4 regions of the Halomonas sp. DP5Y7-2 genome follow, and region 1 is predicted to be linked to each of the others. Evidence: predicted binding sites of a transcription regulator. Region 1 holds the regulator's gene; each other region holds the start of a gene.
The links. The regulator sigma-54, encoded in region 1, starts transcription at its own class of promoters, with help from an activator protein. The targets are predictions, from matches to a motif close to TGGCACNNNNNTTGCTNT.
Positions count from the first base shown of each region.

Region 2: a site for sigma-54 is predicted at 2,668-2,685, ahead of KUW18_RS16490 (circularly permuted type 2 ATP-grasp protein). Genes of this name have one in related genera too.
Region 3: a site for sigma-54 is predicted at 2,372-2,389, ahead of glnL (nitrogen regulation protein NR(II)). Genes of this name have one in related genera too.
Region 4: a site for sigma-54 is predicted at 2,479-2,496, ahead of hmpA (NO-inducible flavohemoprotein). Genes of this name have one in related genera too.

Region 1 covers NZ_JAHVHY010000006.1:117,723-121,736, forward strand. The annotation lists gene rapZ (RNase adapter RapZ) at 1-156, opposite strand, end outside; gene ptsN (PTS IIA-like nitrogen regulatory protein PtsN) at 374-856, opposite strand; gene hpf (ribosome hibernation-promoting factor, HPF/YfiA family) at 863-1,171, opposite strand; gene KUW18_RS12705 (RNA polymerase factor sigma-54) at 1,352-2,764, opposite strand; gene lptB (LPS export ABC transporter ATP-binding protein) at 2,957-3,682, opposite strand; gene lptA (lipopolysaccharide transport periplasmic protein LptA) at 3,682-4,014, opposite strand, start outside.
Region 2 covers NZ_JAHVHY010000008.1:229,396-233,409, reverse strand. The annotation lists gene KUW18_RS16505 (fasciclin domain-containing protein) at 1-305, shown strand, start outside; gene KUW18_RS16500 (phosphatidylglycerophosphatase A) at 524-1,006, opposite strand; gene KUW18_RS16495 (transglutaminase domain-containing protein) at 1,151-2,092, opposite strand; gene KUW18_RS16490 (circularly permuted type 2 ATP-grasp protein) at 2,817-4,014, shown strand, end outside.
Region 3 covers NZ_JAHVHY010000003.1:40,975-44,988, forward strand. The annotation lists gene ntrC (nitrogen regulation protein NR(I)) at 1-1,215, opposite strand, end outside; gene glnL (nitrogen regulation protein NR(II)) at 1,208-2,257, opposite strand; gene KUW18_RS03825 (hypothetical protein) at 2,655-3,341, opposite strand; gene glnA (glutamate--ammonia ligase) at 3,493-4,014, opposite strand, start outside.
Region 4 covers NZ_JAHVHY010000003.1:127,690-131,703, forward strand. The annotation lists gene KUW18_RS04225 (NnrS family protein) at 1-570, opposite strand, end outside; gene norR (nitric oxide reductase transcriptional regulator NorR) at 727-2,292, opposite strand; gene hmpA (NO-inducible flavohemoprotein) at 2,758-3,930, shown strand.

The sequences.
Region 1 (4,014 bases):
AATGCGCTGTGAATGTCCATTCTCCAGCTCTTCGACCAGTGACCCCAGCAGCGTCGCTGGCAAGTTGTCGATGGCATAGAAGCCCAGGTCTTCGAGAGCCTGAAGCGCCACGGACTTTCCCGAGCCAGAGCGACCACTGATGATCACGAGCTGCATGTCCTGTCTCCTTGGCAGGGGGCGATAAGAGGGCAGTTGGTGTCAACCGCGCGGTGACGGCCAGATCACGCTCGATCAGAGCGTACTATCTAGCTAGATGGTGATCAGCTAGATGGTAATCAGCTAGAGGTTAATCAGCGAGGCGCCATTCCTTCAAGGCGCCAGGCAAGGCGTGCGCCATCAAGACATAGGATCAAGGCGCTTTCGCTGCGTGCCGTCAGCTCGTGGCGTCGCCCGGGGCTTGCTGGCGAATCGCTTCCTGCAAGCGCTCGTGCAGCTCGCGCTGGGACGTCGCGTGGCGCAGACGATGTCGGGTATCGGCGTCATTCATGACCCCGGCCACCTGGCCCAGCAGGGCTAGGTGAGCATCATCCGCTTCTTCAGGCACCAGCAAGACAAATACCAGGTCCACCGGTTCGCCGTCGATGGCGTCGAAATCAATCGGCTCTGCCAGCTTGAGAAAGCCAGAGATAGGGGCCTTGCAGTGAGGGTTGCGAGCATGCGGAATGGCCACGCCATTGCCGATGCCGGTGCTACCCAGACGTTCGCGGCCGATCAGGCGACTGAAGACTTCCTGGCTATCCAGGCTTGGTGTGTTCTGCGCAATGAAGGTGCTGAAAAATTCCAGCACCCTCTTCTTGCTGCCCCCCGGGACGTCAAATAGCGTGCGCTCGGGGGGGAGAATGGCATCCAATGTCATGAGAGGTCAGCGAATTCCGGCGCCTTGGGCGCGGGCTTGGGATTTTTCCTTGTGCTTGACGAGCTGGCGGTCCAGCTTGTCGGCAAGGGCGTCGATGGCGGCGTACATGTCGCCGTCCTGGGCTTCTGCATGCAGGTCTGCACCGGCAGCGTGAAGCGTACAGGCAGCCTGTTGGCGCTCCTTCTCCACCGAGAGGGTGACCTGCACATTGGTGATGTTGTCGTAATGGCGCTCCACACGGGCGAGCTTCTCTTGTACGTAGTCACGCAGGGGATCGGTCAATTCGACGTGGTGGCCGGTAATGTTGACTTGCATGACAAGGCTCCTTGCTCTTGCGGGTGGTAGCTCGATTGTAACCCTTTTTCCGATCCTGCAAACCCCCCTGCTTCTACGCATTAAGACGCAGATGTCGTGCGATATTTCAAGCGCTTGCGCTTTTCATGCAACTGCGCTACGCACTCTGCTCGCCGCCTGTCTCGAGCCTTCTGACCGGGCTCAGCGCAGGCGCTTGCGCTCGCTCGAAGAGGGAATATTCATCGCTTCTCGATACTTGGCGACGGTGCGTCGGGCGACGTTGACACCGTCTTCGGCGAGCAGCTCCACCAATTTGCTGTCAGACAGCGGTTTGCGAGGCGGCTCCTGCTGGATCAGCGACTTGATCATGGCGCGTATGGCAGTGCTGGAATGGGCATCCCCATCCTGGCCCACCTGGCTGGAAAAGAAATACTTGAGCTCGAACACTCCCCGTGGCGTATGCACGAATTTCTGGGTCGTCACCCGTGAGATGGTCGATTCGTGCATCTCCACCTTGGCCGCAATGTCTGCCAACACCAGTGGTTTCATGGCGGCTTCACCCTGCTCGAGGAAGTCGAGCTGCCGCTCCATGATTTCGCGTCCGACCCTCAACAGGGTGTCGTTGCGGCTTGCCAGGCTCTTGATCAGCCAGCGCGCCTCCTGCAAGTGGTCCTTCAGAAACTGGTTGTCCTGGCTCTTGTCGGCCCGTCGGATCAACGCCGCATAGTCGGGTTGAATGCGCAGGCGTGGCATCGCCTCAGGGTTCAGCTCGACGCGCCAGCCTTCTTCGGTGTGGCGGACCACCAGATCGGGAATGACATAGTCGTTGTCGCTGTCGCCGTACTGGCTGCCAGGCCTAGGGTCGAGGCCACGGATCAGTTCGATGACATCGTCCAGCTGCTCTTCGGTCAGGCTCAGGCGGCGCTTCAGCAGACGGCGATCACCGCTGGCCAGCGCCTCGAGAAACTGGCGTACCAGTCTTCCCGCCTGGGGCAGAAGGGGGGTGTCACGGGGCAGGCTGTCCAGTTGCAGCTGCAGGCATTCGCGCAAATCTCGGGCAAATACACCGGTAGGTTCGAATTGCTGCAGCCTGGCCAGCACCGACGCCACGTCCTGCAGGGGCGGGGCAGCAGCGTCGTCATCGGCCAGGCCCTGGGCGATATCGTCAAGGTGTCCTACCAGGTAGCCATCGCCGTTGACCGCGTCAATCAGGCACTCTGCGATGCGCCTGTCATTATCATTGAGGTCCAGCAGGGCCAGCTGCCAGCTAAGGTGGCCATGCAGGGATTGCCCGCTGGCCTGGCGCTCGAAGTCAGGCGCCTCGGCGCTGCCGGCCGGGGCGGTGCCAAGGTCTTGATAGGTATCGGACCAGTCGCTGTCGACCGTTAGCTCGGAGGGGATCTCGTCGGCCCAGTCGTCGTCCTTGCTGTCCTTGACCTGCAGCTCGCCGAATTCATCCTCCAGCTCGAGCATCGGGTTGGCCTCGAGCGCCTGCTGGACTTCCTGGCGCAGGTCCAGCGTGGAAAGCTGGAGCAGGCCAATTGCCTGTTGCAGCTGAGGGGTCATGGTCAGCTGGGTGCCGATCTTCAGCTGCAGTGACGCCTTGAGGGCCATGATGTGACTTCCGTTCGTGGAGCTGAAAAGCCTTACCCTAACGGCGGGTCAGGTACCATGCAAGCTTCTTGCCAACTTGTGGGCAGGGGGTGGCGCGCAGGGCTTGCAGTGCCCCGCATGCGTGTCAGTGCAAGGTCGAGCGGGCGCCATGAAGACCCTGCCAACATAGCGGCCCGGCAGCGCCCATGGTGGTTAAAGGCGAAAGTTTTCGCCGAGATAGACTTCCTTGACGCGCTGGTTGGCAAGGATCGACTCGGCACTGCCTTCGGCGATGATCTGGCCGTCGCCGACAATGTAGGCGCGGTCACAGATGTCCAGCGTCTCGCGCACGTTGTGGTCGGTGATCAAGACGCCGATGTCACGAGCCTTGAGCTGGCGAATGATCGACTTGATCTCGCCAACGGAGATCGGATCCACCCCGGCAAAGGGTTCGTCGAGCAGAATGAAGGCGGGTTCTGTGGCCAGGGCTCGGGCGATCTCGACCCGACGTCTTTCCCCGCCGGACAGGCTCATGCCCGGGTTGTCGCGAATGTGGCTGACATGGAAGTCTTCGAGCAGTTGCTCAAGGCGCGCCTGGCGACCTTCCCGGTCGAGGTCCTTGCGGGTCTCGAGGATCGCCATGATGTTGTCGGCTACGGACAGCTTGCGGAAGATGGAGGCTTCCTGTGGCAGGTAGCCAATACCCGCCAGTGCCCGCTGGTGCATGGCCGCGCGGCTCAGGTCGTCATCGTCGATGCTGATGGTGCCAGCATCCGCCCTGACCAGTCCGACGATCATGTAGAAGGAGGTGGTCTTGCCTGCGCCGTTGGGGCCCAATAGGCCCACGATGCTGCCCTGTTCGATGGACAGGCTGATGTCCTGGACGACGCGGCGCTTCTTGTAGCTCTTGGCCAGATGGCGAGCGTGGAGAGTCTTCATCAGTTTCCTTGGCTTTCCGGCTCGAGGGTCATGCGAATGCGCTGCTGGCCGTCGACACCCTGTGCGCTGGAGCGAGCCTGGACGACGCGGCGATCCAGAAAGTACTCCAGGTAGGCGCCGTCGAAGGTGTCATTGGCCTTGTGCAATTCCGCCTGGTCGATGAGTTCCATGCGGCGCTCGGCAACATGGTAGACCACCTTCTTGCCCCAGCCCTTGACCACCGGCTCTTCCGGCGAAGGCTGCTGCTCCAGATAGGCACGGGAGCCAGTCGCCGTGGCGCGGGATAGCTGACCCTGGTCGTTGCGCTGAATTTCCACACGCTCACCGGTCAG
Region 2 (4,014 bases), on a different contig from region 1:
AGATGACGGTCTTCGCGGCGACACAGGAAGCCTTCGACGCGCTGCCCGAGGGCCGCCTCGACGATTGGCTAAGCGACGACAAGACTCAGCATCGTCGCCTGGTCGAAGTTGTTTCCTATCATCTTGTGGATGGCGCGTGGCAGCCAGGCGACAGCAATGTTGTCACCACCCTGCAGGGCACCGAAATGTCGGTCGAGGAGCAGGATGGTGATTGGCAGGTAGGCAACGCGACGCTGGTAGAGCGTGACATTCAGGCAAGCAATGGTGTCATCCACATCATTGATGCCGTGCTGATTCCGGAGTGAGTTCTGGACTGACTAATAGGTTTCGATCGAATCCTGTCCCGTCTTGCCGCCCTTCAGGGCGGCTTTTTTTTGTCATGAACAGGCGTAGGGAAACACTGCATGAATTCCGCCGCTTCGCTGCGTTACGCGCTGCTCGATCTCCTCACCTATACCGCATAGGCTCCGGGATCAGCGCTGCGTGGGCCTTGCGCCGCTAGGCTGATGACTTCAGCGCTTCCTTAGCGAGGGCTGTCGGTGCGCCAGTAACGGCGTGTCAGTCGTACCAGCAGGGCCAGAGTCAGGGCCGCATAGACGGCGGCCATGACATCATCCGCGACAATGCCCAGGCCGCCGCCGATGCCTTCGATCTCCCGCACGGGGGATAGCTTGGAAATATCGAACAGACGAAACAGCAGGTATCCGAGCGGCAGCATGATCCGGCGGCGGTGGCGCGAGAAGGCCAGAACTACCAGCGGTAGGGCTACCCACTCATCCAGTACGATCTGGGAGAGATCGCCGCCTCCCAGCCACAGCGAGGCAAAGTGGCAGATGGGAACGGCGGTCAGGATCAGCAACAGCGCGATCGCAAGCCGTCGTGCCGGCGGCAGCCGCAGCAAGTACCAGGCCACGGGAATGCCGATCAAGGTTCCGACGGTTCCGGGGGCCCAGGGCGAGTGGCCTAGCCCGAAGCCTGTGGCGATCCAGATCAGCAGGTCCTGCATGACACCTCTCCAGCAGTGCGCCCCAGGGAATCGTCAGGCGCCAAGACGCCGATAGTGGCGATTGGCGAGCAGGAACGCAATGCGAACATCCCAGTGTGGTGTAACGCTCAGGCTCCAAGTGCTAGCGGCTCGGGCCGTGCCGTTTCAGCTGGCCAGCGGCTCGTCCATGCTGTCGCTATTGTCCCCATGACCCCCGGCGCTGGCGTCCGGGTCGCTGGCGATGGGCAGGACATCGACTTCGACCTCAAGCTGTTGCCGGCCGCCACCGGTCACGACGCCCTTGATCGGCGCTACGTCGTCATAGTCTCGGCCCCAACCCAGCAGCAAGTGACGCTCGCCAACGCGCACACCGTTGGTGGGGTCGAGGTCCAGCCAGCCCCACCCCGGTATCAGCACCGCGAACCAGGCATGTGAGGCGTCTGCCCCTAGCAGGCGGGGCTGCCCAGGAGGCGGACTGGTCTCCAGGTAGCCGCTGACGTAACGAGCGGCCAGGCCGATGGAGCGCAAGGCGGCGATCGCAAGATGGGCAAAATCCTGGCAGACCCCGCGACGCTCTACCAATACCTGCGACGGCGTGGTTTCCAGGTTGCTGAACTGACTGTCGTAGTAGAACTCGTCATAGATACGGCGATTAAGGGCATCCACACACTCCACCAGGTCGCCGCCAGGGGGAAAGCAGGCCTCCACCCACGCCGCCAGCAGTGGACGACGCTCGATATAGGCCGAGTTTTCGAGAAATGGCTGAGCTTCCCAGTAGCTTGTGGTGCCAGGTGTTGCCAGCAGGTCGCGGCAGGTTTCCCAGGACATGGCATTGGCAGGGGGCTGGGGCCGTGGGGAGGTGGTGATCCGCGCTTCCAGAGTTACTTCCAGCACCTGGTGCGGCGTGTCGATGGCAAACAGGTTGATACGGTTGCCAAAGGCATCGCAGCGTTGCTGGTGCAGCGGAGTCAGGGGCGATGTGGACAGGCGCGCGAAGGCCACCTGTTGCCAGCCCAGCACCCGAGGGGACAGACAGGCTTCGTTCTCGCTGAGCGTCACGATCTCGCTATAGCGATAGCGGGTGGTATGGCGCAGGTAATAGTTCATCTTGCAGTGCCCGAGCGAGGGCCTGATACCCGCATGACGCAGCGCCGGCTGGCAGGCACGTCATGGCCAAGGATGGACCGTCCTGCGGTCCCGGCATACGAGGACATGATGAGTGCGATGTGTCTCCTGATGACGAAGGGATACAGCACCTGTGGCGCTGTGATCAAGATGTACCCCAGGCTGGGCATCGGCTCAAGTCCGCCGTATGCCCGTTGGGCTGCACTGTAACCTTATACCCTCAGAACCTCACCCCTCAGGACTCCCGGCAAATATCTGCAGGTGGGTCCATGAGCTTGGCTCGCTTTCCTGACCAAGCTCTCCAGACCAAACTCTCGTGGCCAAACCATCCACACCCCTTTGGCGGCGACAAAGCATCCACATCCTGTTGAGGTTGGAGAGGCCGGCGTCAGCCCGTCGTGACGCACTGTCCTGGTGCGCGCGTCGGCAGAAGTGCCCCGAGGACGAGCCAGCAGCCTGCCAGGGGCGTGACGCATGCGTCGCCATGTGTCCGTTGCGGTGCCGATTGTCCCGGCGGCTAACTTACCTGTGTCCGATACGGCAGATTTTCTGTGTTCTGGTACAGACCTTGCTATACAGCAGGTAGGGGACCCCGATATGTCGATGGGATGTACGCCAGTCTGGTGCATCACGATCCGGTGCAGGATGCCCCGGTGGACGAAGGCATAGCAGGGTAGACCGCTGTTGATAACAAGAGGGTGTGCCGATGAGCCATGTGGATTGGCAGCAGTACAACTGCGCTGGGTTCTACGATGAACTGGTGGCCATGCCCGGGATGCCGCGGGACGCGGCCAAGATGCTGTGCGACGTGCTGGAGGGATTTGCGCCGGATGAGCTGGCTGAGCGCAAGACGGCGGCAGAGATTGCCATCAGAACCATGGGCATCACCTTCACGGTGTACTCGGAAGGCAGCATGATCGATCGGGCCTGGCCCTTCGATATCGTACCCAGGATCATTCCCGCCGATGAATGGCGGCGTACCGAAGCCGGCCTGAAGCAGCGCGTCGAGGCGCTCAACCTGTTTATCGACGACCTCTACCATGACCAGAAGGTCATCAAGGATGGGGTCTTGCCCGCCGATGTGCTGGCGCAGTCGGTCAACTTTCGTCCCCAGTGTGTCGGTATCGACCCGCCCCACGGCGTCTGGGCACACATTTGTGGGTCCGACCTGGTGCGCGGTGGGGACGGCACGATCTACGTGCTGGAAGATAACCTGCGAATCCCCTCCGGCGTCTCGTACATGCTCGAGAACCGCAACGTGACCAAGCGCGTGCTGCCGGAGCTGTTTGCCTCGGGCAAGATTCTTCCCGTGGACGATTATGTGCCCCAGCTTTACGACATGCTGGCCGGCATGTCGCCTCGTCCCTGGGACGACCCGCAAGTGGTGGTGCTGACGCCGGGGATCTACAACTCTGCCTACTACGAGCATGCCTATCTGGCGCAGCAGATGGGGGTGCAGCTGGTCCAGGGCTCTGACCTTGTCGTCGATGATGACGATGTGGTCTACATGCGCACGGTACAGGGGCTAACCCGGGTAGACGTCATCTATCGGCGTATCGATGATGCCTTCCTCGACCCGGAGGCCTTCCGTGCCGACTCTGTATTGGGGGTGCCGGGACTGATGCGGGCCTGGCGCAGCGGCAAGGTGGCACTGGCCAATGCCCCCGGGGCCGGGGTGGCCGATGACAAGGTCGTCTATGCCTTCGTGCCGCAGCTGATCAAGTACTACCTGGACCAGGATGCCTTGCTGCCGAACGTACCGAGCTACCTCTGCATGCTTGAGGAGGATCGGCGCTACGTGCTGGAGCACCTGCATGAACTGGTGGTAAAGCCGGCCAACGAGTCAGGCGGCTACGGCATGCTGATGGGCCCTCAGGCCTCCCAGGCGGAACGCGACGCCTTCG
Region 3 (4,014 bases), on a different contig from region 1:
AGCCCAGGCGCGAAACGCCTCACGCCAGTCCCCTCCGGCAGCCACGTCATCCCCCCCACGCAGCTCCGGCGGAAGGTCTTCGACCAGCACCTCGCGCCCGGAGGCCATCACGGTCAGCCAGCGGCAGGTGTTCTCCAGCTGGCGCACGTTGCCAGGCCAGTCCACCCGGGTCAGAAACTCCTCGGCGTCCTGGGTCAGTACCTTGACGTCGGTGGATAGCTCCTTGGCGGCCTCGGCCAGGAAGTGCCTGGCCAGCCGCGGAATATCCTCACGCCGCTGGGACAGCCGCGGTAGATGAACGCGGATCACGTTCAAGCGGTGAAACAGGTCCTCACGGAAACGCCCATCGGCCACCAGTGTCTCCAGATCCTGGTGGGTGGCGGCGATGATCCGCACATCCACCTTGACCGGCGTGTGTCCCCCGACCCGATAGAACTCGCCGTCGGCCAGCACCCGCAGCAGCCGAGTCTGGGTTTCCGACGGCATGTCGCCGATCTCGTCGAGAAACAGGGTGCCGCCGTTGGCTTGTTCGAAGCGCCCCTGACGACTGGCACTGGCACCAGTAAAGGCTCCCTTTTCGTGACCAAACAGCTCGGATTCGATCAGATCCCGAGGAATGGCGGCCATGTTGAGGGCGATAAAGGGATTGCCCGCGCGCGGGCTATGCTGGTGCAGGGCGCGTGCCACCCGCTCCTTGCCCGTCCCTGACTCGCCGTTGATCAGCACGGTGATGTGCGAGTGGGCGAGTCGGCCGATGGCACGAAAGACCTCCTGCATGGCCGGCGCTTCACCAATGATCTCTGCATCCAGGCCTTCGGGAACGCTGACGGGCCGTTGGCGTTCTCGCACGTGGGCGACCGCTCGGCGCACCAGGGCAAGCGCTTCATCGACATCGAAGGGCTTGGGCAGGTACTCGAAGGCGCCCCCCTGATAGGAGGCTACCGCACTGTCCAGGTCGGAGTGAGCGGTCATGACGATAACCGGAAGATCGGGGTGCACCTCACGCACCTTTGCCATCAGGTCCAGTCCATCGATGCCCGGCATACGAATATCGGTGACCAGAACATCCGGGGGTGAGGAGAGCAGACGATCCAGAATCGTATCGGCACGCTCGACCGCTTCCACCTGCAAGTCAGGCTGAGCCAGCGCCCGCTCCAGCACCCAGCGAATGGCGCGATCGTCATCGACGATCATTATACGAGCGGCATCAGTCATGACTCATCTCCAGAGGAATCAGCAAGCGAAATTCTGTGTGTCCGGGGGCGGACTCGCATTCGATCAGCCCGTCGTGCTGATGCAGCACCGACTGGGCAATGGACAGCCCCAGGCCGCTGCCCTCGGCCCGTCCGGATACCATTGGATAGAACAGGGTGTCACGCAGGGTGTCGGGAATACCTGGCCCGTTGTCGATCACACTGACATCGCAGACCAGTCGATGACGCTGGGCCCCCAGAGTGAACTGGCGTCTGGCCCGGGTCCGCAGGCTGATCAAGGGGTCTGGGGTGTCCGACTCGACCAGAGCCTGCACTGCATTGCGCGCAACGTTGAGCACGGCCTGGATAAGCTGTGCTTCGTCACCGATCAGCTCGGGCAGGCTGGGATCGTAGTCTCGCTCGATGCGGACCTGGGGCTGCTCTACCAGCAGCAGTGCCCGGACACGCTCCAGCACCCGGTGGATGTTCAGAGGCTCCCGGCGGCTCACGCGGTTCGGCCCGAGCATGGAATCGACCAGGTCCCTGAGTCGATCCACTTCCTCAATGATGATGCGGGTGTATTCCTTGAGCGCGGGTGTCTGCTCGAGGTCACGCTCCAGCAACTGTGCGGCGCCACGTATGCCGCCCAGCGGGTTCTTGACCTCGTGAGCCAACCCTCGCGCCAGCACCTTCATGGTCTCCTGGCGCGACTGCAGGGCCTCTTCTCGCGAGATCCGCAACAGCCGGTCCCGCGGCTCCAGCTCGAGCAGCAGGCTATCCCGGGCCAACGGCGTCACCGTGTAGTCCACCGTCAAGGGTTCGCCACCGCCGAGGGTCAGCCGCGCCTCACGCTGGGTATAGGGGTGCAAACCGTCTCTGGCACGCGCCAGCACGTCGGCGATATCGTCTTCTCCGCCGACCCAATCTCCCAGCGGTACGCCGATCACTCGGGCAGCGCTGACAGCCAGCAGGGCTTCCGCTGCGGGATTCATCCACGTTGGACGCAAGTCCTCATCAAGCAGTACAACCGCCGTGGTGAGGTGTTCGATGATGCCTGACGCCATGAGCGTATCCTGAGCAGATGAAGTCGTTCAGCCGAGCGTGAGGTGCACCCCCCTGCGAGGCGCTGAAGGCGCCATCCCGAAGCAGGCGTCGTCAGCGAGTGCACTTCCTTAATGCAAGCAAGAAGCGGGCCAGACTCGCTTTCACCCAGACGATGACCACCGTGGTGCGCCGTGTACCCGCTGTCGTCCCACGGGGGAGCCTGGACACTCCTCCCCATGGACATGCTACTGCACCAAGCTGGTGCACTGCACTGGTTTAGGGCTTATGCCGAATGGGATTGGGGCCACGCCAGCGCGCCACCCGGGACCGACGTGACTCTGGCCAGATGTCTGAGCTGCCAGGGGGACAGGGGGACCGGGGGGAACGGGAACAAGGGAGACAGCGAGCATTCGCTATCTACGATGACGGCCCATGGCGGGAAGTCGCGGGCACCGCAACGCGGGCTCGCTGCACGTGCAGCACGACAGCGTCGCTGCGCTGGCGAACCTTGCGATCAGGGTCGATCACGACCAGGACGATGCGGTGCTCTCCCCGCTCGAGCTGAGTCAGGGTCAGTGGAGAATCCCCCGTCGTCACCAGCACGCCATCGACCTCAAGCCCCAGCACATAACCGGCGTCAAGAGGCGGGCTGACGGCCGCCGCGACCTCGAGGCTGCCGCCAGCGCCGCTGGGCAGCACGCTGCCAGATGCCGGACGGGCAATGGCCAGCACCTCCCGTGCCAGGTAGCCCGGCGCAGCAGCGCTGATATCCCCCGGCAGCTGGGACAGTGCCGGGGGCAGAGGAGCACTCGGCACATGGGAGAGCGCCCCTGGCACGAAGCGCTCTCCACCTTCCAGCGGCCGATCGCTATAGGTGACGCCGCCATGACGTTCGACGCGACGATAGAGGGCATCGGCGGCACTCCCCTGGGAGCCATACAGCAGCAGTATCGTCAGCAGCAGGCCTCTCGATACTCGCCAAAGCCATATCCGCTCCCGCCATATCCACCCCAGCCACATCAGCTCCAACCGGCATCGCCGAGCCGGCAGGCGGCCCGACGGCTGTGGCGACATGGCCTGCCGGCAGCGCGGTGGTAGCTTCACGGTGGCTCCTTGATGGGGGTGTCCTGGCAAGCATGCGATGCCTGTCCTGCCAGGCCAAGGGCATCGCTTGCTCGAGGGCAAGGCCAGGCCAAAAAAAATCGGCCCCGCTCAAGGCGGGGCCGATATACGACGCGGTGTCGTCGTCGCTGGATCAGCAGCTGTAGTACATGTCGAACTCGATCGGGTGCGTGGTCATGCGCAGGCGCTCCACGTCTTCGTTCTTGAGCTCGATGTAGGCATCGATCATGTCGTCGGTGAAGACACCACCTTCGGTCAGGAAGCTGCGGTCTTCGTCGAGAGCCGCCAGCGCCTGGTCGAGGCTTTCCGCCACGGTCGGAATGGACTTGCCTTCTTCCGGCGGCAGGTCGTAGAGGTTCTTGTCCATGGCATCGCCAGGATGGATCTTGTTCTTGATGCCATCGATACCCGCCATCAGCATGGCCGCGAAGCACAGGTAGGGGTTGGCGGTCGGGTCAGGGAAACGCGCCTCAACACGCTTGCCCTTGGGGCTGGCGGTGTACGGAATACGGATCGACGCAGAGCGGTTACGGGCACTGTAGGCCAGCATGACCGGTGCTTCGAAGCCCGGCACCAGACGCTTGTACGAGTTGGTAGAAGCGTTGGTGAAGGCGTTCAGCGCACGTGCGTGCTTGATGATGCCGCCGATGTAGAA
Region 4 (4,014 bases), on a different contig from region 1:
GACCCTCCCCCCCAGCACGGCCATGATCAACGTGACCAGCATGACCGCCAGGTAGGAGGACTGACATACCAGCTCCGGGTCTCCCCGAGCAACCCCCAGGTGACTGCCCAGATTGGCCCCGGCCAGAATCGCCAGCACCGGGATAAAGACCAGATTACGCCAGCGCCTGGCACGAATGACCATCACCGCCATCACTGCACAGACCAGCGCAAGAAAGCCGACGTCCAGCGCCACTACCAGGGGCTCGGGCAAGCCGGGAAACGCCAGCCCTAGCCTCGCCGCCAGCCACAGCGCTACAAGCCCGAGCAGTGGACCACCGTGCAGGCCACGCAGTCCCGTCCAGGTCTGCACCGCGGTCAACAGAAAACCCGAGACCACCGCGGCCACCACGCCAAACAGCATTTCGTGCTGGTGCCACCACAGCATGCCCGCCCGGGGCGACAGCAGGAACACGCCGTGCCAGTAGCCCAGCCACAGCAGCAGCGACAGCAGGCTGAATGCCGCCGCCAGCAAGAAGAAGGGACGAAAGGCAAGGCGTGCCAGCGGCAGGCGATCGGCAATGGAGGACATGACAAGTACCCGAGTAAAGCCGTTGGTCTTGTCCAGTCTGGCCCGCTTTGGCTATCGCCACCATGATGCACATCAAAGGCACTGCTGATGCCAGGCCGACCGTCCCCCTGCTGGCCGCCTCCAGGTAGCAGCCTCGCTAGTGCCTCCTGGCGCCCCTCAGGCCTTCAGCCCCAGCCGCTTGGCCAGCCGGTGCAGGTTGCCCGGGTCCATGCCTAGCCGACGCGCCGTTCCGGCCCAGCTCTGCTCCATGGCCAGAGCCTGGCTGATGCAATCGCGCTGGAACTCGTCCGTCGCCTCCCTGAGCGGCAATAGGTCATGTGCCGTCCCACGTTGAGCACTCACCTGCTCATCGAGGTGGGCGGCTGAGCGCGTCAGAGGAGGTGTCTTCAGTCCAAGGTGGACGGTATCGATACGCAGGCTTCTGCGTCGTGCATCCGGTGACGCCAGCCGGTCGACCTCGGCCATCGCCAGCAGCGACGCCCTGGCCAGCAGGGACTCCAGCTCACGCACGTTGCCCGGCCAGTGCCATGCGAGCAGTGCTGCCCGCGCCTGGTCGCTAAGACGCAGATTGCCGACGCCAAGTCGCACCCGGTTTTGCTCGAGAAAATGTCCGGCCAGCAACATCACGTCATCCAGGCGCTGGCGCAGCGGCGGGACCTCAAGGGGAAAGGCGCTGAGCCGATGATAGAGGTCTTCACGAAAGCGTCCCTGGGTCACCTCCTGGGCCAGATCCCGGTTGGTCACCGCCACCACCCTGACGTCGACATGGCGCAGCTGATCGCTGCCCAGGGGCTGAATCTCCCCTTCCTGCAGCACCCGCAGCAGCTTCGGCTGCAGCTCCAGTGGCAGTTCTCCCACTTCATCCAGCACGAGGGTGCCACCGTCGGCCATCTGGAAGTGGCCTTTGTGGTCGCTCACCGCCCCGGAGAAGGCGCCGCGCCGGTGGCCGAACAGGGTACTTTCGATCAGTGATGCCGGTAACGCCGCACAGTTCACTACCACCAGGGGCCCCCCGGCGCGGCGCGAACCATGATGCAGGGCGTGGGCGATGCGCTCCTTGCCGACACCGGTTTCCCCGTGCACCAGCACGCTCATGTCGGTGGCTGCCACCAGTTCGACCGACGCCATCAGCTTGCGCATGGTAGCGCTGCGCCAGCCCACCAGGCGCTGGTTGCGATGGCTCTCAGGAGCATGGTTCAGGGCCAGCTGCAAACGCGCACTGTCCAGTCGCTGCGACAGACGCAGGCAGGTGCCCAGTAGCTCGGCAGCGGCCAGCAGACCCTCGTCATCCAAGTCAGAGAGGGCGCCCGGTGTCAGCGCGTCCAGGGTCAGCATGCCGATCAGCTCGCCACCATCGCGCAGCGGGACACCCAGGCAGTCATGCACCGGGGTCAGGCCGTCATCCAGCAGGCCATCATAGGGATCGGGTAACCCACAGTCGGCAGCGAAGCGACAGACCCCGGGCGCCTTGGCGATAGCGTCCAGGCGAGGATGGTCCTGGAGCACAAAGGTTCTGCCCGCGACCCCTTCAGGCAGGCCCTGAATCGCCACGGGTCGAAGCCCTGGCCCGTGTACGACCAGCAAGGCACTGGCGTCCGCCGACGTTCTCGCCACCAGCGAGCGCAGCACGCCCTGCCAGGCCTCGGCGAGCTCAGGCCCCTGTTGGTCTCCCAGCCGCTGCAACAGTCCGCGCAGCTGTTGAAGAAAATCGACCACCCGCATTGTCCTTTTGACATGACCAGTGTCAAAAAGATAGCAATAACCCTGTCGATATGACACTAGGCAACATTCACTCGCCCCTCGATCGCGCTCGTCCTGCCCGCCCCAGCCTGCCCTAGCCCGCCCCAGCCCGCATCCTCGCTGGCGATCCTGCCAGGGCCGCGGCAAGTTGGCGCACCCATGACGCCTGGGCACGGCCCTTGCTCCTGAGACATCAGGCAGAGGGAGCCTGACGCGCCACCAGGTTGTTGATCTTAAAACGCGCAGCGCTCTTGATCTTAAAACGCGCAGCGCTTCAGCACGGGCGCGAACGGCCACCCTCCGACCCGCTGCGACAGCCTGGCTGACCACCTCGCCAGGACTGCGACTAGTCCGCAGCGAGCCATGCCTCCGATACGACAGCGCCAAGACGCCAAGATGAAGGATGCACGGCACCTTCGTCACCACCTTTCCCTGACAGGACCTACCATGACCACAGCTGCCCAAGACGCCATCATCGATGCTACCGCCCCGCTGGTCGCCGAGCATCTGGACGCCATTACTGCCCGCTTCTACCCGCTGATGTTCGAGCGTTACCCAGAGGTCCAGGCGGTGTTCAACCAGGCCCATCAGGCCGACGGCGGCCAGCCCAAGGCCCTGGCACGGGGAGTGCTCGCCTACGTGGGGCTGCGCCAGCAGCCCGAGGCGGTACGCCAGCAGATGCAATCCGTCATCAGCAAGCATGTCTCGCTGGGCATCCAGCCCGAGCAGTACCCCATCGTTGGTGAGTGCCTGATGGCCGCCATCGGCGACGTCCTGGGCGATGCCGTCACCGCCGAGATCGCTGACGCCTGGGGAGCCCTGTATGGCGACCTGGCCGAGCTGCTGATCGCGGCAGAGGCCGAGCGCTATCAGGCCTTCGCTGGCCGCCCCGGTGGCTGGCAGGGCCTGCGCGAGTTTCGCATTGCCCATATCCAGCGCGAGTGTGAGGTCATTCGCTCCTTCATCCTGGCACCTTGCGATGGTCAGCCGGTCGCCGATGCGCTGCCGGGTCAGTACATCGGACTGCAACTGCGCATCGACGGCGAGACCGTCCACCGCCATTACAGCCTGTCCGGCAGCCCCAACGGCTGCGATTACCGCATCTCGGTCAAGCAGGAGCCAGGCGGACGGGTCAGCAACTATTTGCACCAGCAGATGCAGGTTGGCGACACCCTGGCGCTGTTGCCTCCCGCCGGAGAGTTGACGCTGGACAATAGTGATAGGCCGGTGATGCTGATCAGCGGTGGCGTGGGCCAGACGCCGATGCTGCCGCTGGCACGCCAGGCGCTCAGCCAGGGCCGCCGGCTGTGCTATGTCCATGCGGCAAGGGACATCCACCACCACGCCTTTCGCAGCGAAGTGGACGCCCTGGTGAGGGAGTACCCGACGCTGATGACGCGGATCTGTGCCTATGATCATGGAGACGACGGTGATATCACGGGACGCCTTGAACAGGCTCTGCTCGCCCGACTGCTGCCCGGTGCCGATACCCAGTGCTATTTTGTCGGCCCTGGGCCCTTCATGAGTGCCATCGACAGCCACCTGGCCGCCCTGGGTATTGCCCCTGAGCAGCGCCACTACGAGCACTTTGGTCCCTCGCGTCCACTGCACGCAGCCTGATCCCTGTTGATCTTCGTCACCGTCGCTTGAGCACCGTTGCGTTAGCGCCAAAGCGCTATCAACAAAGCTTCCTCTGCGACGCCG